DNA from 2 places in the Streptomyces sp. NPDC047525 genome. Region 2 is predicted to be linked to the other one. Evidence: predicted binding sites of a transcription regulator. Region 2 holds the regulator's gene; the other holds the start of a gene.
What was found. Region 2 encodes HrcA, which represses chaperone genes, less so after heat shock. Its sites were predicted from a motif close to TTNGCACTCNGNNNNNCNGAGTGCNAA; they were not measured.

Region 1: groL (chaperonin GroEL) is a predicted target of HrcA. The motif match lies at 5,474-5,500, and genes of this name have one in related genera.

What each region holds. Positions count from the first base shown of each region.
Region 1 covers NZ_JBEYTL010000030.1:29,280-36,066, forward strand. Annotated here, with positions in the region: gene ABZ833_RS43595 (hypothetical protein) at 1-1,618, opposite strand, end outside; gene ABZ833_RS43600 (glucosyl-3-phosphoglycerate synthase) at 1,675-2,619, opposite strand; SAM riboswitch class I at 2,788-2,922, shown strand; gene thrC (threonine synthase) at 2,916-4,259, shown strand; gene ABZ833_RS43610 (MoaD/ThiS family protein) at 4,366-4,641, shown strand; gene ABZ833_RS43615 (cold-shock protein) at 5,066-5,269, shown strand; gene groL (chaperonin GroEL) at 5,628-6,787, shown strand, end outside.
Region 2 covers NZ_JBEYTL010000005.1:30,434-37,220, forward strand. Annotated here, with positions in the region: gene ABZ833_RS15730 (nitronate monooxygenase) at 1-101, opposite strand, end outside; gene dnaJ (molecular chaperone DnaJ) at 261-1,397, opposite strand; gene hrcA (heat-inducible transcriptional repressor HrcA) at 1,398-2,414, opposite strand; gene ABZ833_RS15745 (MBL fold metallo-hydrolase) at 2,615-3,358, shown strand; gene ABZ833_RS15750 (DUF3097 domain-containing protein) at 3,393-4,217, shown strand; gene hemW (radical SAM family heme chaperone HemW) at 4,391-5,623, opposite strand; gene ABZ833_RS15760 (SpoIIE family protein phosphatase) at 5,675-6,787, opposite strand, start outside.

The DNA.
Region 1 (6,787 bases), on a different contig from region 2:
TGGTGTTCTTGACGTCGCTGCACACCGGCGCGGTCCGCCGTGCGGGCACGTTGGTGATCCTGACCGGCGGCTGCTTCCGCTCGATGACCGGCGCGGCCCCGCACTTGGGGTCGGTGCTGCCCGCGTCGCAGTTGGAGCGCGGGGTCTCGACATCGACGTTGTTGAGCAGCTTGCCGTCGCCGCTGACGGGGTCCTTGATCTTGACCGAGTACGTCACCGTCGCGGTCTCACCGGCCGGGATGTCGCCGGTGTAGCTGATCTTCGGCTTGGTGTACGAGACGTCGCCGGTGCTCGCCTGCGCGTCGTCGTTGTACGTCGCGTCGTCGAGGTTGTCCGTCAGGTCGTCGCTGAACTTGGCGTTCGGGTAGTCGAGCTTGCTGATGTTCTTCGCCTTGACCGTGTAGGTCAGGGTGGAGCCCGGCTTGATCGTCTTGGGGCTCGCCGTCTTCGTCACCTCCAGGTCGGGGACCGGGACGGAGAGCGCGAACGCCGAGGGGACGTAGGTGTCGCCCTTCGTGGAGAAGCTCAGCGTCGTGGAGGTCGCGCCGACGGGGATCGGCTGCTCGGCGGCCGGCGCGCGGGTCCCGCTGCCGGTGACGTCGAACTCCTTGGCGTCGATGGACAGGTTGTTGGTCATCTTCGGGTCGAGGGCGCCGTCGTCCTCGCTGATGAAGAAGTTGTTGGTGCTGCCCGTGTGCGCCTCGGTCATGGTCTGGCCGCCGACCAGGAAGCGGTCGCCGGGGGTGTTCCAGTCGCCTTCGTACGCGGTGACGCTGGCGCGCGGCTTGCCGTCCGTGCGGTAGAAGCCGTCGACCGTGACGCTGGTGGCGGGCGACGTGGAGCGCTGCAGGACGTGACCGCCGTAGACGTAGACGTTGCGGCGGTCGGGGGCGTGGTCGTCGTTGGGGCCGTCGTACTTGTAGACGACGGTGAGCGACCAGCCCGCGACGCAGCCCTTGCCGGTGGGCGCCCAGATGTCGCCGACCGCGACCGGGACGGGCGCTCCGGTGCCGGTGACGCCGCTGAAGAGGCCCGTGATGTCGGCCTCGCCGGTGTAGTAGTGCGGGCCGTTGGCCGACGCCGGGTCCTTGACCAGGTTCGCCGGGGTGACCTTCGAGGGAGGCGTGCCGTCCACGCCGACGGCGGGCACCGCGTCCAGCGGCTCGCCGGGCGATGGCTGCACATCGGCGCCCGAGATGTCGCAGCGCTTGAGCTGGGCGCCGCTGGGCCCCTTGTACGTTCCGTCGTTGCCGCCGAAGAAGAGGCGCGCGTACGCGACCTTCGCGCCGGGCGGGATCGTGACCTGTCCGGTGCTCGATCCGTGTTCGGGGTCCATGCCCGCGGCGTTGATCCGCTGCATGACGAAGGTGTTGTTGTTGTCGCGGCCCTGGCCGTCCGCGGCGGTGGCGCAGCGCGCCGCCATGTCCGCGGGCGTCGTCGGGCAGCCCATGACCGTGTTGCCGATGGTCCTGAAGTCGCCGTACAGCGATTCGTCGTAGCGCTTGGCGAAGGGCTCGATCACCTCCGCGGCGGCGGGTGCGGCCGCGGCGCCGAGCGCCCCTGCCGCGAGTCCGGCCGTGGCCATGGCCACGCCGCCGATGCGTCGCGCGCTTCCCATTACCTGTCTGACCCACATAAGTGGGAAATGTAGACAAAACGCCCGGTCTTGGGTGGTTACGCCACGCGGCGGGCGGTGTACTCCGCGATGTCGGCCATCGGCGGCCGCTCCTCCGTGTCCACCGAATGGGTCCGCGGCTCGAACCCGTCCTCGCCCCGCTCGAACTGCGTGAGCTCGGGGCGTACGAGATGGCCGCGCGCGAGCCGCAGCTGCGCCGTCCGGTAGATCGCCGCGGCCATCCGGCCGAGCGCCTGCCCGTCCTGGTGCCGGTGCTTGCGCACGCCGACGTCGACCTGCGCGAGCGCGTCCAGGCCCACGGTGTGCAGCGCGTCCACGAGCAGGCCCAGCTCCACTCCGTAACCGACGGGGAACGGCAGCCGCTCAAGGAGTGACCTGCGCGCCGCGTACTCGCCGCCCAACGGCTGGACGAAACCGGCCAGTTGGGGCCAGTGCATGTTCAGCAGCGGGCGCGCCATCAGCTCGGTGACCCGGCCGCCCTGACCTGCGGCTGTGGCCAGCGGGCGGTCGTACATCGCCTTCACGAAGTCCACGTCGGGCTCGGTCAGGAGCGGGCCCACGATGCCGGTGACGAAGTCCGCGGAGAACTCCCTCAGGTCCGCGTCGACGAACGCGACGATGTCACCGCCGGTCACCAGGAGTGAGCGCCACAGGACCTCGCCCTTGCCGGGCACGGCCGGGATGCGCGGCAGGATCTCGTCCCGGTGCACGACCCGCGCGCCCGCCTCACGGGCGACCTCGGCCGTGCGGTCCCGGGAGCCGGAGTCGATCACCACGAGCTCGTCGACCAGGCAGGCCTCCTCGACCAGCTCCCGGCGGATCTCGGCGACGATCTCCCCGACCGTCTCCTCCTCGTCGAGCGCGGGCAGGACGACACTCACCGAGGCTCCCGACGCCCGTTTGGCGGCGACGAGTGCGCTGAGCGGACGGTCGGCAACGGACCAGGAACGCCTGGTCAGCCAGCGCTCGGCCTCTTCCAGCACGGGTTGCTCCTCCTGTGTGTGGCCTACATGTGATCCATCTCGCGGTTCGGACGACTATCTCAAGGGTCCAGGCCGTCGGTTACAGTCTTGAACAACGCGGATGACCATCGCATGTCGGGGGTCGACGCGTAACAAATGCCCTGGGCCCCTGAAGCCCCGGCGCCATACCGCTCATCCAGAGGGGCAGAGGGATACGGCCCGTTGAAGCCCCGGCAACCATCCCGCCGACCGCGCACGCGAGGTCTCGGTGGGGAAGGTGCCAATTCCGTCTCGTGACGAGATGCGTCACGGGGAAGATGAGGAGAAAGGGCCTCGCCTCCATGGCTGCGCAGACTGTCGCAACGAACGAAAACACCCCCTCCACGACGCCTTCCCACAGTGGGTCCGTGGACCTCGGCCCCGCATCGGGCCTTTCCTGCCGCGAGTGCGGCGAGCTGTACGCGCTCGGCCCGATCTTCGCCTGCGAGGCCTGTTTCGGCCCGCTCGAAGTCGCGTACGACCTGCCGACCGGTGACCCCGAGGCACTCCGGAAGCAGATCGAGTCCGGCCCCGACAACATCTGGCGTTACGCGCCCCTGCTGCCCGTCCCGGCGGACGTGGCGTCCAAGCCGAACATCAACCCCGGCTGGACCAAGCTCGTCAAGGCCGACAACCTCGCGCGTGAACTCGGCGTCGAGCAGGGCAAGTTGTTCGTCAAGGACGACTCCGGCAACCCGACGCACTCCTTCAAGGACCGTGTCGTGGCGCAGGCCATCGAGGCGGCGCGCGCGTTCGGCTTCACCACCCTCTCCTGCTCCTCCACCGGCAACCTCGCGGGCGCCGTCGGTGCCGCAGCGGCCCGCGCCGGCTTCCGCTCCTGCGTGTTCATCCCGCACGACCTGGAGCAGGGCAAGGTCGTCATGGCCGCGGTCTACGGCGGCGAGCTCGTCGGCATCGAGGGCAACTACGACGACGTGAACCGCTTCTGCTCCGAGCTCATCGGCGACCCGCTGGGCGAGGGCTGGGGCTTCGTGAACGTGAACCTGCGGCCGTACTACGGCGAGGGCTCCAAGACCCTCGCGTACGAGATCTGCGAGCAGCTGGGGTGGGTCCTTCCCGACCAGCTGGTCATCCCGATCGCCTCGGGCTCGCAGCTCACGAAGATCGACAAGGGGCTCAAGGAGCTCATCGCGCTCGGCCTCGTCGAGGACAAGCCGTACAAGATCTTCGGTGCGCAGGCCGAGGGCTGCTCGCCGGTGTCGACCGCCTTCAAGGCCGGGCACGACGTGGTCCGGCCGCAGAAGCCGGACACCATCGCCAAGTCGCTGGCCATCGGCAACCCCGCCGACGGGCCGTACGTCCTGGACATCGCGCGTCGCACGGGCGGTGCGGTGGAGGACGTGAACGACGAGCAGGTCGTCGACGCGATCAAGCTGCTCGCCCGGACCGAGGGGATCTTCGCGGAGACCGCCGGTGGTGTGACGGTCGGCGTCACGAAGAAGCTGATCGAGGCGGGGCTCATCGACCCCTCCCTGACCACGGTCGTCCTGAACACCGGTGACGGCCTCAAGACGCTTGACGCTGTCGCTGAGACTTCGCAGGCCACCGCTACCATCCGGCCCAGCCTTGACGCGTTCCGCGCCGCAGGGCTTGCAGGCTGAGCCTGTTCGCTTGACTGCGAGCCGGCTGTGGCTGGTCGCGCAGTTCCCCGCGCCCCTGACGGGGCGCCCCAGACGGGCGCCCCTCCTGAACTACCGAGGTGAATTCATGAGCGTCAAGGTTCGCATCCCCACCATTCTTCGCACCTACACCGGCGGTCAGTCCGAGGTCGCCGCCGAGGGGGCGACCCTCTCCGAGGTCATCGCCGACCTGGAGGCCAAGCACGCCGGTATCGCGGCCCGTGTCCTGGACGACCAGGGCAAGCTGCGGCGCTTCGTGAACGTGTACGTGAACGACGACGACGTCCGTTTCGAGCAGGGCCTGGAGACCGCGACGCCGGACGGCGCGGGGGTCTCGATCATTCCCGCCGTCGCCGGTGGTTGATCCTTTAAAGAAACACCCTGCGTAATCTTCATTGCCCCCTCCGCGAGAGAAGTGGAGGGGGCAATTCCATGTGGTTGAGCGCGGTACAGTTGGGAAGCGAGCTTCCCCGTTTGTGCCGAGCGCATATACGAAGTCGCCCCGAGGGCGACAAGAAGTAGCCAAAGTGCACTGCCCATTTGCCCTTCTCGTGGCATTTGTCTGGCCCGACTTGCCCTGAACTCCGGTAAATCCTCCGCATATTTCCGATCAGGCGTGCCCAGAATTCTCGTCCGATTGACCTGTTGCAGAGGGCAGTTGGACAGATACATTCAGCCGCGGTCGACGCGTTCCGGCGCACGCCTCCACAACCCATTGGGGGGGTGAGGTCTGACCCGGGTCCGCGAAGTGCGGGTCCGTGCAAGGGCCAGTAATAGGGGAGTTAGGCATGGCTCAGGGCACCGTCAAGTGGTTCAACGCGGAGAAGGGGTACGGCTTCATCGCGGTCGACGGTGGTGCGGATGTTTTCGTCCACTACAGCGCGATTCAGATGGACGGCTACCGCACCCTTGAAGAAGGTCAGCGAGTTGAGTTCGAGATCTCGCAGGGCCAGAAGGGTCCGCAGGCGGACATGGTCAAGCTCGCCGTTTGATCTCGGCGCGATCGGCCAGCGACTTAGCGAGTGACGAGGGCCCGCATCCCACAGGGGTGCGGGCCCTCGTGCGTCCTGTAGTACGCACCTGTAGTACGCACCCGCACGCGCGCCCCCTCCTCCGTCTCCTCGTACGTCTCCTCGTACGTCTGGGATCCGTGAGAGGCGCTTGCACTCGCAGGGGTCGAGTGCTAATCATTGGGCTTAGCACTCTCCCAGTGAGAGTGACAGAACTTGGATCGGGTCGGTGAGGCCCGCAGGCCGGGTGGGGCAAGGAACCACACGGTTTGCAGGCCGTCCGTCGCGGGCACTGGCGCGATCCGGAGCATGCCACCCCTGTCCGGGAGGACCACTTCACATGGCCAAGATCATCGCGTTCGACGAGGAGGCACGGCGCGGCCTCGAGCGCGGCATGAACCAGCTCGCCGACGCCGTCAAGGTGACCCTGGGCCCCAAGGGTCGCAACGTCGTCCTCGAGAAGAAGTGGGGTGCCCCCACGATCACCAACGATGGTGTTTCCATCGCCAAGGAGATCGAGCTCGAGGACCCGTACGAGAAGATCGGCGCCGAGCTGGTCAAGGAGGTCGCGAAGAAGACGGACGACGTCGCCGGTGACGGCACGACGACCGCGACCGTCCTGGCGCAGGCGCTGGTCCGCGAGGGCCTGCGCAACGTAGCCGCCGGTGCCAACCCGATGGCCCTCAAGCGTGGCATCGAGAAGGCCGTCGAGGCCGTCTCGGGCGCCCTGCTCGAGCAGGCCAAGGACGTGGAGACCAAGGAGCAGATCGCTTCGACCGCCTCCATCTCCGCCGCCGACACCCAGATCGGCGAGCTCATCGCCGAGGCGATGGACAAGGTCGGCAAGGAAGGCGTCATCACCGTCGAGGAGTCGCAGACCTTCGGGCTCGAGCTTGAGCTCACCGAGGGCATGCGCTTCGACAAGGGCTACATCTCGGCGTACTTCGCCACCGACATGGAGCGTATGGAGGCGTCGCTCGACGACCCGTACATCCTGATCGTCAACTCGAAGATCTCGAACGTGAAGGACCTCCTTCCGCTCCTCGAGAAGGTCATGCAGTCCGGCAAGCCGCTGCTGATCATCGCCGAGGACGTCGAGGGCGAGGCCCTGTCGACCCTGGTCGTCAACAAGATCCGTGGCACCTTCAAGTCCGTCGCCGTCAAGGCCCCGGGCTTCGGTGACCGCCGCAAGGCCATGCTCGGCGACATCGCCATCCTCACCGGTGGCACCGTCATCTCCGAGGAAGTCGGCCTCAAGCTGGAGAACGCGGGCCTCGACCTCCTGGGCCGTGCCCGCAAGGTCGTCATCACCAAGGACGAGACCACGATCGTCGACGGCTCCGGTGAGAGCGACCAGGTCCAGGGTCGCGTCAACCAGATCCGCGCCGAGATCGAGAACTCGGACAGCGACTACGACCGCGAGAAGCTGCAGGAGCGCCTGGCGAAGCTCGCCGGCGGTGTTGCGGTCATCAAGGCCGGTGCCGCGACCGAGGTGGAGCT
Region 2 (6,787 bases):
GCCTCGGAGACGGCCGCGGCGAGCTGGGGGCACGAAGCGCCGCCCGCCATGGGGGCCTGCACGATCGGAAGGCGGGAAAGACCGGTCAGCACGGAGGACATGAACGCATCGTGCCATGCCCCGCGCGGGCCGCCGAATCGCGCCCCGAAGGGGCGCGGGGAACTGCGCGAGCAACCAAGGACGGTCCGCAGCCGAAGACGACAAAGCGCCCCCGGCGGCGGTTATCCGCCACCGGGGGCACCAAGCCACTGCTTCAGGCGCTACCGCCCGTTGAACGCGTCCTTGAGGCGCGAGAACAGGCCCTGCTGCCCCGGCTGGAACTGCCCGGTGGGCCGCTCCTCGCCGCGCAGCTGCGCCAGCTCCCGCAGGACACGCTCCTGCTCCGCGTCCAGCTTGCTCGGCGTGAGGACCTCGACGTGCACGATGAGGTCGCCTCGCCCGCCGCCCCGCAGGTGCGTGATGCCCCTGCCGTGCAGCGGCACCGACTGGCCCGACTGCGTGCCAGGCCGGATGTCGACCTCTTCGAGGCCGTCCAGCGTCTCCAGGGGCACCTTGGTGCCCAGAGCCGCGGCGGTCATCGGGATGGTGACCGTGCAGTGCAGGTCGTCCCCGCGCCGCTGGAACACGGCGTGCGGCAGCTCGTGGATCTCCACGTACAGGTCGCCGGCGGGGCCGCCGCCGGGGCCGACCTCGCCCTCGCCCGCGAGCTGGATCCGCGTGCCGTTGTCGACACCGGCAGGGATCTTCACGGTGAGCGTCCGCCGCGACCGGATGCGGCCGTCGCCGGCGCACTCCGGGCACGGGGTGGGCACGACCGTGCCGAATCCCTGGCACTGCGGGCACGGCCGTGAGGTCATGACCTGGCCGAGGAAGGACCGCGTGACCTGCGACACCTCGCCGCGACCGCGGCACATGTCACACGTTTGAGCGGATGTCCCCGGGGCGGCACCTTCACCGCTGCAGGTCGTACAGACGACCGCCGTGTCGACCTGTATGTCCTTGGTGGTCCCGAAGGCCGCCTCGTCCAGGTCGATCTCGAGCCGGATCATGGCGTCCTGGCCACGGCGCGTGCGCGACCGGGGGCCACGCTGCGACGCCGTCCCGAAGAACGCGTCCATGATGTCCGAGAAGTTGCCGAAGCCACCGGCCCCGAAACCGCCCGCACCGCCGCCGCCCGCCTGGGACAGCGGGTCGCCGCCGAGGTCGTAGACCTGCTTCTTCTGCGGGTCCGACAACACCTCGTACGCGGCGTTGATCTCCTTGAAGCGCTCCTGAGTCTTCGGATCCGGATTCACGTCCGGGTGAAGCTCACGGGCCAGCCTTCGGAAGGCCTTCTTGATTTCGTCCTGGGAAGCGTCGCGGCGCACGCCTAGTACGGCGTAGTAGTCCGTGGCCACTTACGACTCCGCCAGGATCTGTCCGACGTAACGTGCCACTGCGCGTACTGCTCCCATCGTTCCCGGATAGTCCATGCGGGTCGGGCCGACCACGCCGAGTTTGGCTACTGCCTCGCTGCCCGAACCGTAGCCGACGGAGACCACGGACGTGGAGCTGAGTCCCTCATGGGCGTTCTCGTGACCGATCCGTACGGTCATGCCCGAATCTGTGGCCTCGCCAAGCAACTTGAGCAGGACGACCTGCTCCTCAAGGGCCTCGAGGACAGGCCTGATGGTGAGGGGAAAGTCATGTCCGAAGCGGGTGAGATTGGCCGTTCCGCCGATCATCAGCCGCTCTTCGGTCTCTTCGACGAGGGTTTCGAGGAGGGTGGAGAGCACCGTCGCGACCGTGCCCCGGTCCTCCGCGTCGAAGGACTCCGTCATGTCCTGCACCAGCTGCGGCACGTCCGCGAAGCGGCGGCCCGCGACCCGGCTGTTGAGCCGCGCCCGCAGGTCCGCGAGCGAGGTCTCGCCGAACGGGGCGGGACAGTCGATCATGCGCTGCTCGACCCGGCCGGTGTCCGTGATCAGTACGAGCATCAGACGGGCGGGAGCAAGGGAGAGCAGCTCCACGTGCCGCACCGTCGACCGCGTGAGGGACGGATACTGCACGACCGCGACCTGCCGGGTCAGCTGCGCGAGCAGCCGCACCGTACGAGCGACCACGTCGTCGAGGTCGACGGCGCCGTCGAGGAAGTTCTGGATGGCCCTGCGCTCCGGCGCCGCCATCGGCTTGACGCCCGCGAGCCGGTCGACGAAGAGGCGGTACCCCTTGTCCGTCGGGATGCGCCCCGCACTCGTATGAGGCTGGGCGATGAACCCTTCCTCCTCCAGCGCCGCCATGTCGTTGCGGACCGTGGCCGGTGAGACCCCGAGGCTGTGCCGCTCGGTGAGCGCCTTGGAGCCGACGGGCTCCTCGGTGCCGACATAGTCGTGGACGATGGCGCGCAGCACCTCGAGCCTGCGTTCATTGAGCATCCGCGCACACCTCCACCTTTTGCCCTGAATCCTGCCTGCCCTGATGTCTCGCCTGGCACTCACCTGGGGCGAGTGCCAGCCTTCACCGGGCCCAGTGTACGGCCGCGAGGTACGGCCCCGGCAAGGGCCGGACCACCTGTGTCGGTCCGACGGGTGGGCCAGCGGCTGCCAAGCCGCCCGTGCGGGGCTAGCGTCGGCTCATGGACGTGGCACTGGCTTGGGACGAGGCGGGTTGGGAGCGGCTCGCGCCGCATGTGGGGCGGCGGCGCCTGCCGGTGTGGGACTGCACGGCGGGCCTTGTCGTCGGCGGCGAATCGGCGCTGATGATCGAGGCGGGCGCGACCCTGCGCGAGGGGGCACAGCTGCGCACCCAGGCGCGCGGCATCCTCGGCGGCGGCCGCCGGGTCACCCACCTCGCCCTGACGCACCCGCACTTCGACCACGTCCTGGGCGCCGCGGCGTTCGCGGGCGTGGAGGTGTACGGCGCGGTCGGCATCGACACGCTCCTCACGAAGGGCCGCGACGAGCTGCGCGACTCGGCGGTCCGGCACGGGGTCGCCGCGGACGCCGCGGCGGAGGCCGCCGACCTGCTCGTCCGCCCGCACCACCTGGTGTGCGGGGAGTGGACGCTCGACCTGGGCGGCGGGGTGCAGGTCCTGCTCGCCAACGTCGGTCCCGGCCACTCGGGCCACGACCTTGCGGTCCTGGTCCCCGGCACGGACGGCTCTCCGGAGATCGTCTTCTGCGGCGACCTGGTCGAGGAGTCGGACGAACCGCAGGCGGGGAACGACGCGGTCCCGAAGCGGTGGCCGGCCGCGCTCGACCGGCTTCTCGACCTGGGCGGGGAGGACGCGTTGTACGTGCCGGGGCACGGCGCGGTGGTCGACGCGGCATTTGTCCGTGCGCAACGCGCCACACTGGCGGCCCGCTTCGGCGTGTCGTAGCCGGTCGTACGCCGTTTCTCCTATCGTCATGCGAATGCGCCAGTACTCCGCAGACCTCACACCGCCGTGGAAGAAGCCGAAGTCCGTGCCGGAGGTCGCCGCGGAGGCGGACCTCGTGGTGGAGGAGCTCGGCACCGGCTTCTGCGGGGCGGTGATCCGCTGCGAGAAGACGGCGGAGGGTCCGACGGTGACCCTGGAGGACCGCTTCGGCAAGCACCGCGTCTTCCCGATGACTCCCGGGGGCTTCGCCCTGGAGGGCCGGACGGTCACACTGGTCCGCCCGTCGGCAGCGTCTCCTCTTGTACGTCCCACGCGCACCGCATCCGGTTCGGTGGCCGTGCCGGGGGCGCGGGCCCGGGTCGCCCGTGCGGGGCGGATCTACGTCGAGGGGCGGCACGACGCGGAGCTCGTCGAGCGGGTGTGGGGCGACGACCTGCGGATCGAGGGCGTGGTCGTCGAGTACCTGGAGGGCATCGACGACCTGCCCGCCATCGTCGCGGATTTCTCCCCCGGCCCCGACGCGCGCCTGGGCGTCCTGGTGGACCACCTGGTCCCCGGCTCCAAGGAATCAAGGATCGCGGCGCAGGTGGGTTCCCCGTCGGCTCTGGTGGTGGGGCACCCCTACATCGACGTGTGGGAGGCGGTGAAGCCTTCGTCGGTGGGCATCGAGGCGTGGCCCCGCGTCCCGCGGGGCCAGGACTGGAAGACGGGCGTCTGCGAGGCGCTGGGCTGGCCCCTGAACACGGGCGCCGCGTGGCAACGGATCCTGGGCTCGGTGCGGAGCTACCGGGATCTTGAACCGGCGCTGCTGGGCCGCGTGGAGGAACTGATCGACTTCGTCACCGGCGGCGAGTCCTAGCCCTCCGCTCCGCGGGGGATCTTTCCCGCCCACCCACCCGATTGCCCCGCGGCTGCCCACCCAGCCGACGCAAGCTCTCCAGCCGAGCCGGGATCATTCCAGCCCGTCCGGCGTTTGAGGACGAACTCGGCGGAGCCGGTGGTGACGCCAACCAAGGCCCCGCGCCCCGAGCCTCAGTCCACCAGGTCCCGCACCACGCCATCCGCCAGCAACCGCCCCCGCAGCGTCAACACCGCCCGCCCCTCCTCGTAAGGCCCACCCTCAAGCAACCCCTCCTCCAACGCCCGGCGCGAAGCCGCGAGCCCCGCGGGCCGGAGCAAGCTCAACGGACACCCCTCGAGCAGCCGCAGCTCAAGCAGGATCCGCTCCACCCGCCGGTCCTCCGCAGCCAGGACCTCCCGCCCGGCCCCGGGCGAGCGCCCAGCGGCCAGCGCCCCCGCGTACGCCCCGGGATGCTTGACGTTCCACCACCGCACGCCCCCCACGTGGCTGTGGGCCCCCGGCCCGGCCCCCCACCAGTCGGCCCCCCGCCAGTACAGCTCGTTGTGCAGGCACCGCCCGGCCTCGGACGTGGCCCAGTTGGACACCTCGTACCAGGAGAATCCCGCACCCCCCAGCACCTCGTCCGCGATCAGATACCGGTCCGCGTGCACGTCGTCGTCCGTCATCGGCACCTCGCCGCGCCGGATCCGCCGCGCCAGCTGCGTACCCTCCTCGACGATCAGCGCGTACGCGCTGACGTGGTCGGGCCCGGCGCCGATCGCCGCGTCCAGCGTGGCCCGCCAGTCGTCGTCGCTCTCGCCCGGCGTGCCGTAGATGAGGTCCAGGTTGACGTGGTCGAAGCCCGCCGCACGCGCCTCCGCCACGCACGCCTCGGGCCGCCCGGGTGTGTGCGTACGGTCGAGCACCTTCAGTACGTGCTGCTTGGCGCTCTGCATCCCGAAGGAGACGCGGTTGAAGCCCCCGGCCCGCAGCTCGCTCAGGTACGCCGGATCGACGGAGTCGGGGTTCGCCTCGGTGGTGATCTCGGCGTCGTCCGCGAGCCCGAACTCCTCCCGCACGGCCCCCAGCATGCGGACGAGATCGGCAGCGGCGAGGAGCGTCGGCGTACCGCCCCCGACGAAGACGGTCTGCACCGGGCGCGGATCGTCGCCCAGGGTCTTGCGGGCGAGCCGCACCTCGTCGATCAGGGTGTCCGCGTAGTTGTCGCGTGAGGCGAGCACGCCGCCGGAGCCGCGCAGCTCGGTCGCCGTGTACGTGTTGAAGTCGCAGTAGCCGCAGCGCGTGGCGCAGTACGGGACGTGGAGGTAGAAGCCGAGCGGACGGGCCCCCGCTCCCTGCAGGGCGGACGCGGGCAGCGCGCCGTCCTCGGGCATGGGCTCACCATCGGGCAGTGCGGAAGGCATACCTTCGATTGTCCCGCACCGCGGAGGAACCCGACGCCGCGCACGAGACCACTACTGCGCCTGTAGCACGAGCACCGCCAGATCATCGTCCGGCGGCCTCTCCGAGAACGCGTGCACCATTCTCTTGATCCGTTCCGCCACCAGGTTCGCGTCAAGACCCGCACAGCTCGCGAGCGCCGTCGCGAGGCCGTCGCCGTCGTCGAACATGTTCCGTCCGGCGCGGCGCTCCGTCACCCCGTCCGTGACGCAGAGCAGTGTGTCGCCCGTCCGAAGCTCGAACGTTTCGCTTGTGTACGTCGCGTAGTCGACGACCCCGAGCAGCAGCTGGGGCGTGGCCGCCGGCTCGACCGTCCCGTCCGGGGAGAGCAGCAGCGGCAGGGGGTGCCCGGCGCTCGCCACCGTGCAGCGGACGCCGCCGTCGTCCATGGGCACCAGCTCTCCGTAGAGGAGGGAGAGGAAGCGGGAGGTGGCGCCGTCGGGCGGCAGGCCCTGGCCGCCCGCGACCGCGACCACCGCAGCCGCCGCGTCCGCCGCCTCCGTCGCGTCGTCCAGGAGGAGCTGGTTGAGGCGGTCGAGGACTTCCGCGACCTCGTACCCCTCGCGGGCGAGCAGCCGCAGCCACGGCCGGGCGAGGCCGATCACTACGGCCGCCTCGACGCCCTTGCCCTGGACGTCGCCGAGCGCGAAGCACCAGCGGCCCTTGCCCGCCTGGAACACGTCGTAGAAGTCGCCGCCGGGGCCGCCCTTGTCCCGCGGCTCGTACACGACACCGCTGTTCATTCCGGGGATGTCCGCGACGGAGCTCGGCAGGAGGCCGCGCTGGAGGACCTGGCTGATGGTGGCCTGCCGCTGATAGCGCCGCGCCGTGCTGATGGCAAGCGCGACGCGGCGGCTGAAGTCCTCGATGAGGCCGGTGACTTCGTCCGCGAACCGCATCATCCCGGCCCGCCCGATGACGAGCGTGCCCAGTGCGCGGCCGCCCGCCATGAGGCGGTAGGCCAGGGCCGTGCCCGTCGCCTCGCCTGCCGGGCCCTCGCCGGGCCACGGCACGGGGACGGCGCCGGAGCCGACCGCGTCGAGCAGCAGGGGCGGGTCCTTCTCCAGGCTGCGGCGCAGTTCCTCTATCCGCTGCTCGCTGGTGTGCCAGACGCGGGCGAGCCGGGT